DNA from 2 places in the Metaplanococcus flavidus genome. Region 2 is predicted to be linked to the other one. Evidence: riboswitches for the same ligand, from Rfam matches in the RefSeq annotation. Region 2 holds a riboswitch; the other holds the start of a gene.

Region 1 (8,187 bases), on a different contig from region 2:
AAAAGAAATCCCGTTAAAATCAACATCGAAGCCATCTTTCTTCGCATAATCTGCCACTCCTTTAAAAATCCGTAGTATAGATGCCCATTCCCGTTTCAGCCACTTTATAATCTTTAACAAAATGGTTTTTAGTATTATATATAGTTAAATATACTTAAAATTCAGAAAAAATGAGAGAGCGTAAAATATCTTGTGTAAATGAATAAATAGAAAAAGGAAGACCTTTTCTTGTAGAATTAAGTCACCACAACCAATTCACAGAAAAGAGGCCTTCCCTATGACTCAGTTTACAACAGATATTATGCAAGCTCTAGTAAAAAAAGAAGACATTTCCGAAGTTTTCCGTATGCACCTGGAGACGGCGGTCAATACGCTCCTCCAAACAGAACTTACGGCTTTTCTGGATTATGAAAAGTACGATCGCATCGGCTTCAATTCGGGTAACTCCCGCAACGGTTCCTACACGCGGACACTCCATACGGAGTACGGAGACTTGGAGCTATCGATGCCGCGGGACCGGAATGGTGAATTCAACCAACAGACGATCGCTCCATACAAGCGCTCGAACGATACGCTGGAGTCCTTCGTCATCCACATGTTCCAGAAAGGCGTCACGATGTCCGAAATCTCGGATCTGATCGAGAAGATGTACGGCCATCACTACACGCCTCAAACCATTTCCAATATGACCAAAGCGATGAGCGAACAGGTGGAGGCGTTCAAAGCCCGCCCGCTATGTGTGCGTCTATTTGGATGCGACCTATATTCCCCTCAAGCGCGATACCGTATCCAAGGAAGCCGTCTATATTGCGGTCGGCATCCGGGAGGACGGTTCGAAAGAAGTGCTGGCCTATACAGTAGCGCCCACGGAATCCGCATTCGTTTGGGAAGAAGTCCTATTGGACTTAAAAGAGCGCGGTGTCGAAGAGGTGCTTCTGTATATCTCCGACGGCTTGAAAGGCATCACCGATCGCATCTTCGCGGTCTTTCCGGATGCCAAGTATCAGGCGTGCTGCGTCCATTTGTCGCGTGGCATTGCCCACAAAGTCCGCGTCACCGATCGGAAGGAGATTCTCGATGACTTCAAATCGGTCTACCGGGCAGAGAGCCGAGAACTGGGCGAAGAGGCGCTGAAAGCCTTTAGCGACAAATGGAAAACGGCCTACCCCAAAGTGACGAAATCGTTGGAAGCGAATCCCTATATCTTCACCTTCTACGACTTCCCAAAACCCATTTGGCGAAGCATTTATTCGACGAATCTGATCGAGTCGTTCAACAAGAAAGTGAAGAAATACAGCAAACGCAAGGAGCAATTTCCGAACGAAGATTCCTTGGACCGCTTCCTGGTTTCCCAATTCGAAATCTACAACCAGAACTTCTCCACCCGTTGCCATATCGGATTCGATCAAGCTCGCGCAGAGCTGGCTGAGATGTTCAAACAGGCTTAATGGACATACATACAAGAAAAGGATTTACTTATTTACACATAATTCTTGACGGTCTCCCCTTTCTGTTTATGCTACTACTAATAAGTGATGAAATGTAAATCAAAAATATTTATAAATAGAAGACTGGCTATTTTTTGAAAGCAACTTAATTTGTCATTAGGTTACTTCGAATCAAAAGAAAACAACAACTTGCTAAAATGAAGTATCATCAAGGAATTGCGAGAATTTGCTAACGAATGAACGCCAATTCTCTCTCAGCGAGGGCATCCTTTAACCATTGAGGGTGCATTCTCAGTAAGTCTTTCGGTAAGTTTTGTGGTTCAAAAAACTTTATTTCTAGTGACTCGGAAGAATTACAACGCAGGTCGCCGCCAGTGATTTCAGCAAGAAAACAAGTTGTGATAAAATGTACTACTCGGCCATTGGGATAAGCAAATACCTGCGAGTCAGGATCAGAGTACACCCCAATTAGCTTTATAATTTTTACATCTAAATTAGTTTCCTCCTTCACCTCTCTGATAGCTGCTTCAGAAACTGTTTCGCCTATTTCTATATGTCCTGAAGGAATACCCCATAACTTTACATCTGACCTTTTCTGCAACAAAACCTGTTTTTCCTCGTTTAAGATAATAACTGCAACGCCAGCTGTTAAATCATCAATTCTTCTCATCCTTTCAACCTCCTTAAAATAATAAAAAGGCCCGAAGAGAAAGAATTCAACGCATACCAAATACGTTGAACCTTTCCCCTCGGACCTTTTATGTCAATAGGTGCCTTTTACATATAGCAAAAGATGCAGCCCTCGGTCACTGACCTATCTACTTTAGATAGCGGAACCCTAGCTGCAATTTTCCAGTTCAGTTTTAGTATACAGCTTAGACTTTGAAGATAAAAGATATTCTTTTCCTAAATATTCTTAATTTTAAGGGTATCACTTCCCAAGTTCAGTGGGAGTGATCGAAATCGATCTTCGAGGGAAGCACTCCTTTTGATTCGTGGCCACCATCAACGTGACTTCATCTAAAATATACCTTGTATTAAGAACATGCTAACCGTTCGTAAAAGTACACCTTTACGAACAATAAAAGAGCAACGGGTTACTGTATAACCGCTGCTCTTCCGATGTTTTAAGATTTTTCTTAGAAAATATTCCTTAAATTGAAAGTGGAAAAACTAATTCACTAACACCCTCTGTGGCTCCTGTGTATTACTTAGGTTAGAATTTCACATCCTCGAGTTTGTCTCCATGGGACTCATATCCCTTCAAGTACTTAATCCGCCGCTGTACAGCTGTTTCACCTACTTGTTCGTCAGCGTGATAGGATGAACGCACCATTGGTCCAGCTTCGCAATGTTTAAAGCCTTTCTCGAGCGCGATTTTTTTCAATTCCGCAAATTCATCCGGATGGTAATATCGCTCCACATTTAAATGTTTACGGGTTGGCTGAAGATATTGGCCAAGCGTTAATATATTCACATTATGCTCAAGAAGGTCATCCATTGCCTGCAGGATCTCTTCCTTCGTTTCACCAAGCCCGACCATCAAGCTCGATTTTGTAGGGACATGTGGAGCAATTTCTTTCACACGTGCCAATAATTTTAGCGAACGATCATATGTCGCTTTTGCCCTTACCCTCTTCGTGAGGCGTCGGACTGTTTCGATATTGTGATTGAAAATATCCGGTTGGCTATCCATTAATGTATGCAGGCTTTCATAGTCGCCTTTCATATCCGAGGGCAGTATTTCTATCGTGGTACCAGGCATTCTTCTGCGGATTGCACGCACTGTTTCTGCAAATACTGCTGCACCGCCATCATTTAAATCGTCCCGTGCAACTGCTGTTACCACCACGTGCTTGAGCTCCATGATTTCCGTCGATTCCGCGACCCGTTCCGGCTCTCCCCAGTCAAGTTCATTTGGAATCCCTGTTTTTACTGCACAAAATCGACAAGCTCGTGTGCATGTATCGCCCAAAATCATAAATGTTGCAGTCCGCCGCTCACTCCAGCACTCGTGAATATTCGGACACTTTGCCTCTTCGCATACTGTATTCAATTTCTTCTCGCGCATCAGACTTTTCAAGTCGGTATAGGTTTTATTCGTATTTAATTTAACTTTCAGCCATTCAGGCTTACGGACGTAATCGTTTTTTTGGGTCATGGTGTTTACTCCCCTTTTCCTTCTCGTATGTAATTCCATTCCTCACTTGCGTACTTCTTCTCAAGTTCGTATACTTCGCTCAACAACTCGTTCGGCGGTTCAAATGCTTTTAATCGAATACCAAGTCCTTTTTCGAACCCAGCTCGAAAAGCAGTTTTTACTTCTTCTAAGTTCGCAGGCTTTGGCAGTAAATCATTGATAGCAACAGCCTTGGTGCGGAAGGCAGTACGAGCTTTTTCTTTCATACATTCATCCGGATAAACAAACAGTTCAAATAGCTTTCGTTCGTCCATATTTAAAGGAATAGAACCATGTTGAAGGATGACTCCTTTTTTGCGAGTTTGAGCGCTGCCGGCTGCTTTTTTCCCTTTTACGGTCAATTCATACCAGGACGGTTCCTCAAAGCATACAGCCGATCTAGATAACCTTTTTCTCACAGGATGTGCAAGTTCCGCTTCAACCCCCAAAAATCGGTACCCTTCTATTAATCCTTTGGATAGGATAAGATAAGCTTCTTTTACTGTCTTTGGCATAACTGGATGAGCTTCTGATATCAGGATACTGTAAGTAAGTTCTTGATCATGAAAGACTGCCTTTCCACCTGTTTGTCTGCGGACAAGCGGGATTCCATACTTTTCAGCATTTTCGATATCGATATTGTCTTTCACTTTTTGAAAGAAACCCACTGAGATACCAGCTGGCGACCAGCTATAAAATCGCAACACGGGCGGGATGTCTCCTCTACTATGCCAGTTCAGCAAAGCTTCATCCATGGCCATATTAAAGGCCGGCGTACCAGAACCTGAATCGATGTATAGCCATGTTTCGTTCATGTTCTTCTCCTCTCTGCTAGGCTAATGCCGATTGTTTTTCCTCGGTTTTTGCACAAAAAAACACCGCTCTCCATGAAAGGAAGCAGTGTATGCGGATTTTCTATTAGCATACGCGCCACTTCCCTACGCTGGCATGGTCCAGATCAGGTTCAAAGGGTTTGAGTAAATACTCATCTCAGTTAAATAACACCCCTAGTGATTATATTTAAGTTAACCTCAATGTATAGTTTGCAGAAATTGATGTCAAGTCGAAGTTGCAAGTTCCCAATCATAAAAATTCAGCCAGAATGATGCTTGAATATTTTTCTAGCGCTTGTTAGATCATTCTGGTTTTTGATTTAAAGCAATTGCCCCCTTTTTTTCTTGCCTTCAAAAATTTATTCAGATAATGCAGTACTATTTAATTGCATCAAAAATTCACAATATATCATGCTGGAATAAATAGGGTTTTATAAATAAAAACTTTCGTAAAATATACTTAAGTGAACAAACTATGCGTTACGTTAACTATTCATTGATTAATTTACACATAATTATTTTCCGTCTCTTCCTTTTTCTATTTATTCATTTACACAAGATATTTTACGCTCTCAGAAAGAGGGAAAGAAGAGTCGGAACAAAACCCTTCTTCTTTCTCTTTTTATGTATGTTGTATTCTTATTAAGGATTACAATAGCTAACCTAAAGTGCTTTTTTGTCTTCTAAATATAAAAGACCAGCGGATTTCAAACGATGTCTTACTGAGATTCCAATCCAAGCGGCAAGCACAGCTTTAATAAGGCCGACTAAAATGAATGGGACAAATCCACCCATTAATGCTCCGGTCCACGAAAGATTGGCGAAAATCTTCAACCAGGCAGTTCCCACAGTCAATACCATAAACATACCGATGACATTGGCAATTATGGCATTGATAAACGTAAAACTCGTTTTTTCGAGATAATAACCAATACTGAAAGCGGTCGGAATAAAACCGACTAGATATCCGCCGGTCGGTCCGAATAAGCTACCGAGTCCACCTGACATTTGAGCAAAAACAGGGATGCCAACTGCACCCAACCCCAAATAAACTACAACAGATAAAGTTCCGTATTTGGCCCCTAAAATTGTTGCGGCCAAACCGATTGCAAGTGTTTGTCCTGTGATCGGGACTAAAGGCAGTGGGATTGTCACCTGTGCCAGTATTCCGATGATTGCTGCAAATAAAGCTGTAATAATCATCATTCTCAATTTGAAATTAGATTCTGTCATTTTATCCTCCCTCAATTGTGTTAACCTTATTTAAATAAAGGTTAACTTATATGGTATCATAGTTCTTATAATGACTAGATAAATATTTCTAGAGGTGTTAGGCTGTTTGTAGATATACTAAAAAACTGAATAATTAAAGCACTAGGGGAGTCCATTAGACTGAGACGGATATAATCCGGACCCTTTGAACCTGATCTAGTTGAGACTAGCGTAGGGAAGTGGTTACTGTATGCTGTTTCTATTAGGGATACTATAAAACCACTCCGACGTCGGGGTGGTTCTTTTTATTTAGTAGCGTTGTTATCAGGCGTTGAATTTCAAGGCACCTATAAAGGAGGCAAAAATGAAAACAGGGGAACTGCATCTAATCTCTACGGGCAATCAAAGGACCGAGGAACTAGCAGACATTCTTAGTCAAATTCATCCTTATATAGATTTTATCCATCTGCGGGAAAAAGCGAGAAGTGCTAAAGATATATACCAATTGATCCAACTATTGATCGATAAAAAAGTTCCACGTTCAAAAATAGTTATGAATGACCGTATCGATGTGGCAATGGCTGCAAATATCAATTCCATTCAACTGGCTTCAAACTCATTGCCAGTCGAACTTGTAAAAAAAACGTTTCCGCATGTAAAAGCGGGGTGTTCTATCCACTCCGCTGAGGAAGCACGATTAGCAGAAAAAAATGGAGCTGATTTTTTATTTTTTGGCCATATCTATCCGACACAATCGAAGCTAGGTCTATCCCCTAGAGGAATTGAACACCTGAGAATCATAGTTGAGTCAGTCGATATACCAGTGATTGCCATTGGTGGAATTACTCCGAACCTTACGCCCGAAGTAGTTAAAGCTGGAGCGAAGGGGATTGCTGTGATGTCGGGGGTGTTGGAAGACGCAGATCCTTTAAAGACCGTACAGTCGTATCGGACGTCTTTGACAAAGGAATGAGGATATTCGTAACAGTTTGGAGGAAGGTTAGTGAACAAAACATATGATGCCATTCTAGTGGGTGGCGGAGTGAATGGTGGCGCCATCGCATATAACTTGGCAAAAGAAGGATTAAAGGTTTTGCTTTTGGAAAAAGATCGTTTTGCGAGTAAAGCGTCTGGAGCTGCGGCTGGGATGTTGGGTGCACAAGTGGAATTTGACGGTGTAGGTCCGCTTTTTCAGTTGGCAAAGAAGAGCAGGGCGATGTTTAGTGGAATTGCTGAAGAATTGAAGATGCTCAGTGGAATCGATATTGAATTAAAAAATCAGGGCATTTTAAAAGTTGCTTTAACTGAAACGCAACAAACCAACCAAGTAAGGGATGCCCGAATCTATGAGAAGAACGGGGAGGGCGCGCAACTGCTCACAGTCGAGGAAACAAGGAATAGAGAGCCTTCATTAACAAAGGAAATCATGGGAGGTATGTATCTTGAACGAGACGGGCAAGTAGCAGCATCTCGATTAACATGGGGATTTATCAAATCTGCATCTGAACTCGGCTCGGTATTGAAAGAACATGTAGAAGTTTCTTCTTTTTATTTCTCTGAAGGAAAAGTGACAGGTGTAGCCACTAGTGAGGGGGATTTTTTCAGCAACAAAGTGGTGGTGACTGGAGGAGCTTGGAGCGAAAAATTATTGAAGGCTACAGGATTGTCCCTGGAAGCTTATCCGGTAAAGGGAGAATGCTTTTCTGTAAAGTCGGAAACACCCCTATTGGCCGGACCTGTTTTTTCAGAAGGCTGTTATCTTGTCCCGAAAGAAGGTGGACGAATTGTCGTAGGAGCAACAGTCATACCTTATACCTTTAACCAACAAGTCACTTTAGAAGGGCTTTCCTCATTGGTTAAGAAGGCTGAAAGTCTCGTCCCTTCTATAGTTACAGCCGAATGGGAAAGGGCGTGGGCTGGGATTCGGCCACAGACTGCTGATGGGCTGCCTTATTTAGGTGAACACCCGGCTTATCAAGGACTGTACATCGCGACTGGGCATTTCAGGAATGGGATTTTACTATCTCCAATTACTGGAAAAGTGATGGCCGAGCTAATTGTGGGAACCCGCCCTTCCATTGATATAAACCCATTTCATGTAAATCGAAAAATCTTAAACAGAAACGTCAAGAGGTGGAGTAAATGAAGTTAACAGTAAATGGAACCCAAGTGGACGTACCAAATGGAACAACAACTATAGTGGACCTGTTGCAGTATTTTGAATTGAATCAGAAAGTTATAATTGTTGAAAGAAACAATGAAATACTGGAGAAAGCAAAACATAATGAAACTCTTCTTTCTCAAGGAGATAAAATCGAATTAGTTCATTTTGTAGGAGGCGGATAACATGTTGAGAATAAATAATTTTGAGTATTCTTCCCGAGTATTGCTGGGAACGGGAAAGTATCCTGACTTTGATACCCAAAAAGCAGCGATTGATGTTTCGGGTACTGAGATTTTAACTTTTTCCGTTCGGAGAATGAATATTTTTGAAGCCAGCCAACCCAACCTCCTT
Region 2 (8,187 bases):
TGTTCGCATTGTCTTCAGTAATTTCCATCGCCTTATCAATGTCGATGTTTTCCGCCATGATTCTGATGCCTATTTATGTCCAGACCATCAAAGGGATTTCCCCAATCGACTCAGGACTCCTTATGCTGCCAGGGGCATTGATCATGGGCATGATGTCTCCGATCACAGGGCGCATGTTCGATAAATGGGGGGCAAAAGTGCTGGCGATTCCCGGATTATCGCTGGTCGTGTTTACGACCTATCTCTTCAGCCAATTGTCTTTAGACACCAGCTATTGGCAGATCATGCTGATTTACTCGATCCGCATGCTTGGAATATCCCTGGTGATGATGCCGGTCATGACGAACGGGTTGAATACTTTGCCGATAAAGGAATATCCGCACGGCACTGCCATCAATAATACATTGCAGCAAGTTGCGGGTGCCATCGGTTCCGCATTCCTCATTACGCTGATGAACACACGGACGGAATCGGCGGCAGCACAAATGTTGGCAAATGGAACTGCTCCGGAAAACATAGTGAATATGTCGATGCTTGAAGGCATCAATTTCTCGTTTTTCATTTCAACGTTCATCGCATTGGCCGCTCTTATATTGGCGCTGTTCATCAAAAAGCCGCAGCGCCCGGTAACCGAACAGGAAAAAGAAATCGTTTATACACAAAAAGAAGCAACAGATTCCTGACACATTGGCCGCGCCGGTTTCCGGTTCGGCTTTTCTTTATTTTTACAGGCAATACGGCAAGTGGAATACATCAAAAAAAGGCGCCAGAACGGCAAATATGGTACACTAAAAGCATTGAAAAAAAGGTGGAATTGAAATGACTTTTATAGAAGAATTAAGTCCAGTATGGCAAGAAAAATGGAAAAAGACCGGTTTTGAAACAATCATGCCGATTCAGGAGCAAATGATTCCGGAAATGATGGCAGGCAATGATATCCTGGCCCAATCACCTACAGGTTCGGGTAAGACACTGGCTTACGTGCTGCCGATTTTAGAGCGTGTAAATCCGGAAAAACCGTCTACTCAGGCAATGATCATCGCCCCGTCACAGGAGTTGTCAATGCAGATCGTCAATGTGCTGCGGGAATGGACAGAAGGCACAGATATTACAGTGACCCAATTGATCGGCGGCGCAAATATGCAACGCCAATTGGAGAAGTTGAAGAAAAAGCCGACAATTGTCGTTGGTACACCGGGCCGTTTGAATGAACTGGTGAAAAGTAAAAAATTGAAAATGCATGAAATACGGATATTAGTGCTTGATGAAGGGGATCAATTGATGGCGCGGGAACACCGCAATGTCATGAAAGCGCTCATCGAAAAGACCCAAAATGAACGTCAATTGGTGCTGGTGTCTGCGACGATTACGGAAGAAGTGAAATTGGTGGCTGACCGCCTTATGCAGAATCCCACACGGCTTCATGTGACAGCGGAAGACTTGCCGATGCAAGGAAAAGTGACGCATTCATTCATCAAAGTGGACGAACGCGACAAGACGGATCTGCTGCGCCGCATTTCCCATATTGAAGGGGTAAAAGGTTTGGCCTTCGTCAACAACCTCGATCAATTGCTGATGAAAGAAAACAAACTGAAATTCCGTGACACCAAAATTGTTACATTGCATTCTGAAATGAGAAAAGATGAGCGTAAGAAAGCGCTGGATGCTTTCCGCAACGGGGAAGTGTCGATTCTTATTGCGACAGAAGTAGCGGCACGCGGACTGGATATCGATTTGGTAACCCACGTCATTCATGTGGATGTACCAAAAACGATCGATCAATACCTTCATCGTTCAGGACGGACAGGAAGAGCCGGCGCAGACGGGGAAGTACTGACGCTCCTTGCCTATCAGGATGAAAGACATTATAAGAAATTCACAAAAGATCTGCCATCAAAACCGGTGCAGAAAATAATGCACGGCGGTGAATTGGTCGAAGGTTCCAGCAAAACAGTGAACGCAAAGGGGAATAAAAAATGAATTTCCAGCAAAAAATGGAGCAATACGCGGAGCTGACTGTATATGTTGGTTTGAATGTCCAAAAAGATCAGACCGTACTGATCAATACCACAACAGATACCATTGAGTTTACTCGACTGGTTGTCAAAAAAGCGTACGAAGCAGGAGCTAAAAATGTCCACGTGAATTATTCGGATCCTGTTCAGACGCGCACCCATTACGAGTTGGCCCCCGACGAGGCTTTTACAGAATATCCGGAGTGGTCTGTAGTCCAGCGCGACGAAGTTATTGAAAAGGGGGGTTCATTCCTTTGGATAGATGCGGAAGATCCTGATTTGCTTACCGGCATTCCGGCTAAACGCTTATCAAATTCTCAAAAAGCTGCCGGCAAAGCCTTGGAGAGATATCGCCAGGCAGTCGGTTCCGACAAAGTGGCCTGGTCGATTATTGCGATCCCTTCACAGAAATGGGCTGCAAAAGTATTTCCGGAACTTGATCCTGAAAAGCAGATTGAAGCTCTTTGGGAAGCTATCTTTACTACGGTGCGAATCGGACGGGGAGATGCCGTTTCTTTATGGAAAGAACACATTGAATTTCTCGAAAAACGTGCATCCCAGTTGAATGACCATCGCTTTGTGAAACTGCATTATACAGCTCCTGGGACGGATTTGACGATTGCATTGCCCGATAAGCATATCTGGATGTCAGGAGCATCAAAAACACCGCAGGGCAATCCGTTTATCGCGAACATGCCAACGGAAGAAGTTTATACCGTGCCGCTGAAAAACGGAGTGGATGGCTTTGTCCACAATACGAAGCCATTGGTTTACCAGGGCAATATCATCGATGGATTCACCCTGACTTTTGAAGATGGAAAAATTGTCAAAGCACAAGCCGAACAGGGCGAAGAACTATTGACTGACATGATCAGTTCGGATGAAGGAGCAGCCTATCTCGGTGAAGTGGCATTGGTTCCACATCAATCACCGATTTCAGATTCGGGTCTCTTGTTCTTCAATACTTTATTTGATGAAAATGCTTCAAACCATCTGGCGATCGGTGATTCTTATCCAACATGCTTCGAAGGCGCCCGTGATCTTGAGCGCAATCAATTGGCGGCAATCGGTTTGAATACATCGATTGTCCATGAAGATTTCATGATCGGCAGTGCGGAAATGGATATTGATGGCATCACAGCAGACGGTTCGAAGATTCCGGTTTTCCGTAAAGGCAATTGGGCATTCTAAGAGGTGAAGAAAATGAAGAAAACAGCAGCAATGGTGCTGGCTTTATTGCTGGCGGTAAGTATGATGGATACGGCAGCAGCCGAGGTGAAAATTCCTGCTGTCTATATCGCGCTGGGTGATTCACTGGCTGCGGGGCAGACACCGGAAAGCCAGATCGATACGGGGTATGCCGATCTGATCGCCCAGGAATTGGGCCGCAATCAGCCGGTCGCATTGTTTTCGAAAGATCTCGCTTTTCCAGGGTTTGCAACTCAAGATGTTCTGGAGCGGGTGAAAGAAGAAGAAACGCAGGAAGTCCTTGCTTCTGCCAATATTATTACGCTGTCTGCAGGAGCAAACGATCTGCTGCGATTGGTGCAAGCCAATCCCGCTGACGGGTCGCTGCAATTTCAGCGGATACAATCTGATTTCGCACTGAATGGAGCACGCCAGAACATTGACGAAATTTTGAATGAATTGACTGTTGCCGCACCGAACGCTGATATTTATGTGATGGGCTATTATTTTGCTTACCCGCATGCGCGGGAGTCGCAGAAAGAAGGATTGGCGGAGCAAGTGGCAACATTGAATGAAATTCTGAGAAATGAAGCTGAGAAAGCCGGTGCGATTTTCGTATCGGTTGATGAAGCATTTGGTGAAAATGCGACTTCGAAAGTACCCAATCCGAACGATGTCCATCCGAATATTGAAGGCTACCAGGCAATGGCCAATCAATTCCTGGCACAATACCGCGGGGGCTGGACAATCGAAGACCGGGAACTCCCTGAACCGAATCCAATCAGTTTTGAAGAAATCATGGCGGGACAGGACCAGCCCACAGATGATAATGACGAACAAGCTGAAGACAGGGAAGAGACACCGGCTCCAGGAGCAGAGGAAGTGGAAGATGATGCAGCAGCCCTTCTGATGCCGAATCTTCAGTCAGGCTATCAGGCTCTCCGGACAATATTACCGATCATTTAGCCAAAAAAATCCCACTCCCTTCAATTAGGGAGTGGGATTTTTCGGTTATTTTTTAGATTGATTGTTTTTATACTGGTTTGTATTGGTCTGCGCATTTCCTTTGGATTTCTTTTTATTCATGAATTTCCGGATGATCGGATAAGCTATAGGACCATATTTAAGTGCTGATTTGAACAATCTACCTACTGCCATGTTAATCGCTCCATTCGTTTTAAAGATATTTTATAAATTCCCGTTTTAGGAATGATTTAAACATGCTATTCAAGTCATTGCATGGGCCAATAGAATATCTTTGTATTCATGGACACTGGAAATTTCAACGTATTCCGCGTTGCCGTGCCAGTCATCGCCTGTCGGACCAAATTCGATGGCACCTTCGCCACCATTCACCGCAGCATAATAGCGGGTATCCGCAGCACCGTGCTGGCCAAACAGGATGGCATCGTTTCCGGTAGTGCTTTGTATACTTTTCTCCAAGGTTTTGATGTACGGGTTTTCATCGGTCGTGGTCAGCGCAGGTGTTGTTGCAGAACTCGATTTGTAATCAAAATCGATATCGAGCGTTTCGCCGAGTTCGACCATCTGGCGCGTAATTTCCTGGGGATCCTGGCCGGGCATAAAGCGGATGTCGTATGACATTTCACAGATTTCCGGAACCATATTATAGCGTTCACCAGCTTTGATGATTGCGAGATTTACAGAAGGCTGCTCGTAATATTCCGTCGATTCTTTTCGAAAAGGGAGTTCCGCCATGGCCATATGATATTTCATGGCCCGTTCAATGGCGTTTATGCCTTCCCAAGGTCTGCTGCCATGTGCCGGCTTGCCTTTGAAAACCATATCCATATGCAAAATGCCTTTTGACTGCAGACCGACTTTCAAGCCGGTCGGTTCGCCGCAGATGACAAAATTTCCACTGTACCCTTGGGAAACAAGCCATTCTGAAGTATTGTGTCCGCCAATTTCTTCATCGGTTACGAGATGGAGCTGAACTTCCCGGGACAATTTTTCCGCATCCAGTTCGGTGAATGCCTGCATCATTGCTGCCACGCCAGCTTTCATATCCGCTGAACCTCGCCCATACAAACGGCCAAGCTCTTCCATAGGGCTGAATTGGTCTTCGTGGCCTGGCACGACATCGACGTGACCATTCCAGATCAGTTTTTCATCGCCATGTCCTTTAGAGGCAGTCAGCATCAAAAATCCGTTATTGTCATGGATTTGGACCCTTTCTCCTCTTTGTTCGAGCCACCGAGCGCAAAATTGGAGCGCTTCATTGGCGCCTTCTTTCGTATCACTTTTAATTTTAATCAGATCTTTCAATAATTCAATCATATAAATACAGCAGCACTATTCGCTGCCTCCACCGCCTTTCTGAAACATTTACTTTCACAATACCCTAATGACTTAAGGTAAAACGAACTTGCATCCCTTCTTTTTGTTCGTTACAATACAGATGAAACAAAAAAACTGTATACACCACAAGGGGAGCAATTGCTGAGAGTGAACGAGAACGTTCTTACCCTTTGAACCTGTAAGTTAATACTTGCGCAGGGATGTGGATGGAAACCTGCCCTTACGCGGCGTCAGGATCTATCCTGGCGCCGCTTTTTGTGTGGTTTTTATTGGCGGCCCTTCTGGTGATGTGCAAACACATAGGAGGATTTTATGAGGAATAAAAAATTATTGCTGATGCTCGAAATTGCGATTTTCGGCGCACTCGGCTATGTACTGGATTTTATTGCGTTCAGCATGCCACAGGGAGGATCTGTCAGTCTGGTCATGATTCCGATCGTGCTGATGGCGTTTCGCAGAGGAATAGGCGCAGGTCTCCTGACTGGACTGGCGGTCGGCTTGCTGCAGGTTGTCACAGGACGAGTTTATATCGTTCCCTTATCATTCGGTTTCGCATTTACTCAGGTGACACTGGATTATATTGTGGCGTTTGCAAGCGTAGGCTTTGCGGGCATGATGAGAACCGCTTATTTTAAGAATCTGCGGGACGGCCTGAAAGGAAAAGCTGTTTCCTGGATTATAGCCGGTGCATTTATCGGTGCATTCCTGCGCTATATTGTCCACGTTATTGTGGGAATCTGGTTCTTCCGTGAATTTGCCACTGGCAATGTTTATCTGTATTCGTTCGGATACAATGCGACTTATATGATTCCGGCATTTCTGCTGACGGCGTTTGTCTGTTCGATTCTGTTTATTGCAGCGCCAAGACTGGTCGATGTGAAAGAATAAAAGTGGAAGGCTATCTTATGATAGTCTTCTTTTAGTTTGTTAAGAAAGAAAAATATAAACCGATATTGCGCAAAACAGCTCCGCTTGCCAAAACCCGTGCTCCTGCATCGCTCCGCTAGCTTCGTCGCAAAGACTCGGCCGAATTACCTTCGGCCAACTCTTGGCTCGCGCTGAGCTAACTCGGGCTCGTTACACTTCGCCCGAGTGGATCTTGCACTTCGTCGGCATCCGCCTGCTCCCCGCGGAAAGCTTCCGTCTAGAACGCAATGGTTATAGAAGTTGAGGGTTTTTCGACAACCTTTTAGAAGGCTATCTTTATGATTGTCTTCTTTTCTTATGTTATAATTTTTTAATAGAAAAGCTTGAAAGAAGGGTATTTAATGATTGCAACTAATGAAAAAGATATTGAAATGCTGAAAAAAGCCGGACAGATGGTCGCGAAAATCCGTGAGGAGATGAGAGCTGCGACTAAACCGGGAGTAACAACGAAAGAAATTGATGAACTTGGCGGTCGCCTGTTCGAGGAATTGGGCGGTGTATCAGGGCCGAAATCCGAATACGATTTTCCTGGGTTTACGTGCATCAGCGTAAATGAGGAAGTCGCTCACGGCATTCCGGGAAAACGTGTGATTCAGGAAGGCGACATCGTGAACATTGATGTTTCCGGATCATTGGAAGGCTATTTCTCTGATACAGGAATATCATTTGTCGTCGGAGATAATCATCCTGAAAAGGAAAAAATTTGTGAAGCAGCTGAACGAGCCTTTGACCGGGCGATGACAAAAGTCAAAGCCGGTTCGAAATTGAATGGAATCGGCAAAGCGGTTGAGCGTGAAGCGAAAGATCAGGGGTTGTTCGTGATCAAAAATCTTACCGGCCATGGCATCGGTAAATCATTGCATGAAGCGCCTCAGCACATCCTCAATTATTACGATGCATGGGAAACGACTATCCTGAAAGAAGGAATGGTCCTTGCAGTAGAGCCCTTCATTTCGCAGAAAGCCGAGCATATCATCGAATCGGGTGATGGCTGGACATTCATCACACCGGACCAGTCATTGGTCGCGCAAATCGAACACACGGTCCTTGTAACAAAAGGGGAACCGATCCTGTTAACTAAATTAGAGGAATAGAAAAAAAAGCCTGCACTTGTGCAGGCTTTTAATTTTGCAAAATATCCTTAATTTTTCTTTATCAGCAGAATGCCTGTCACGATCACACCGCTCAGGAATAAAGAGGCCGTTGTGACGAGCATTTCATCAAGGCCATGTTTGACGGCGATGCCGACGAATGCCCAGACAAAAACAAGCGCAAAGGGTACATCTGAATGGTGGAAGCGTACATGGAGAGCCAGCGCAGTTGCAACGGTGAGCATAATCACTGCCCATAATTCATTGCTCAAGCCCCATCCGCCCCAACTGTAATAAGTGAGGACGTAGCTGATATTTGAAATGGTGGCGACACTTATCCAGCCCATATTCACTGAAATGGGAAGGCGTTCGGTAAATTTTCTCTCATTATTATTGTATTGCAGATACAGCAGAATAAGGGAAGCGAGGTAAACAAGCATTGCTGCAATCGACCAGGCAAAATACTCGTAATGCCAAAGCAGCAGCCATGTAATATTGGCTATGGCACTTAAAATGAAATAAAGGCTGATGGCAGGGGCAGGGGATTCTTTGGTTTTCTTATAACGGATCCAAAACCCGCCAATCCAGATTGCCAATAATATGTAAATGACTGACCAGATTGAAAAGACATAGCCGGCAGGTGT

What was found. A riboswitch is a leader RNA that binds a small molecule or an ion and turns the genes downstream of it on or off. The one in region 2 is predicted to bind thiamine pyrophosphate.
Region 1: another riboswitch for thiamine pyrophosphate. It lies ahead of ACFQ1X_RS14655 (lipoate--protein ligase family protein); the one in region 2 lies ahead of thiT (energy-coupled thiamine transporter ThiT).

The regions. Positions count from the first base shown of each region.
Region 1 is NZ_JBHTKI010000022.1:225,710-233,896, reverse strand. It holds gene ACFQ1X_RS14675 (class D sortase) at 1-47, opposite strand, end outside; partial or broken gene ACFQ1X_RS14670 (IS256 family transposase) at 278-1,448, shown strand; gene ACFQ1X_RS14665 (NUDIX domain-containing protein) at 1,678-2,118, opposite strand; gene lipA (lipoyl synthase) at 2,665-3,609, opposite strand; gene ACFQ1X_RS14655 (lipoate--protein ligase family protein) at 3,615-4,442, opposite strand; TPP riboswitch at 4,546-4,646, opposite strand; gene ACFQ1X_RS14650 (biotin transporter BioY) at 5,124-5,693, opposite strand; TPP riboswitch at 5,827-5,927, shown strand; gene tenI (thiazole tautomerase TenI) at 6,037-6,645, shown strand; gene thiO (glycine oxidase ThiO) at 6,676-7,818, shown strand; gene thiS (sulfur carrier protein ThiS) at 7,815-8,018, shown strand; gene ACFQ1X_RS14630 (thiazole synthase) at 8,020-8,187, shown strand, end outside.
Region 2 is NZ_JBHTKI010000009.1:39,652-47,838, reverse strand. It holds gene ACFQ1X_RS08130 (DHA2 family efflux MFS transporter permease subunit) at 1-683, shown strand, start outside; gene ACFQ1X_RS08125 (DEAD/DEAH box helicase) at 820-1,980, shown strand; gene ACFQ1X_RS08120 (aminopeptidase) at 1,977-3,206, shown strand; gene ACFQ1X_RS08115 (SGNH/GDSL hydrolase family protein) at 3,219-4,169, shown strand; gene ACFQ1X_RS08110 (hypothetical protein) at 4,215-4,361, opposite strand; gene ACFQ1X_RS08105 (M20 family metallopeptidase) at 4,431-5,504, opposite strand; TPP riboswitch at 5,644-5,743, shown strand; gene thiT (energy-coupled thiamine transporter ThiT) at 5,838-6,413, shown strand; gene map (type I methionyl aminopeptidase) at 6,794-7,546, shown strand; gene ACFQ1X_RS08090 (tryptophan-rich sensory protein) at 7,594-8,187, opposite strand, start outside.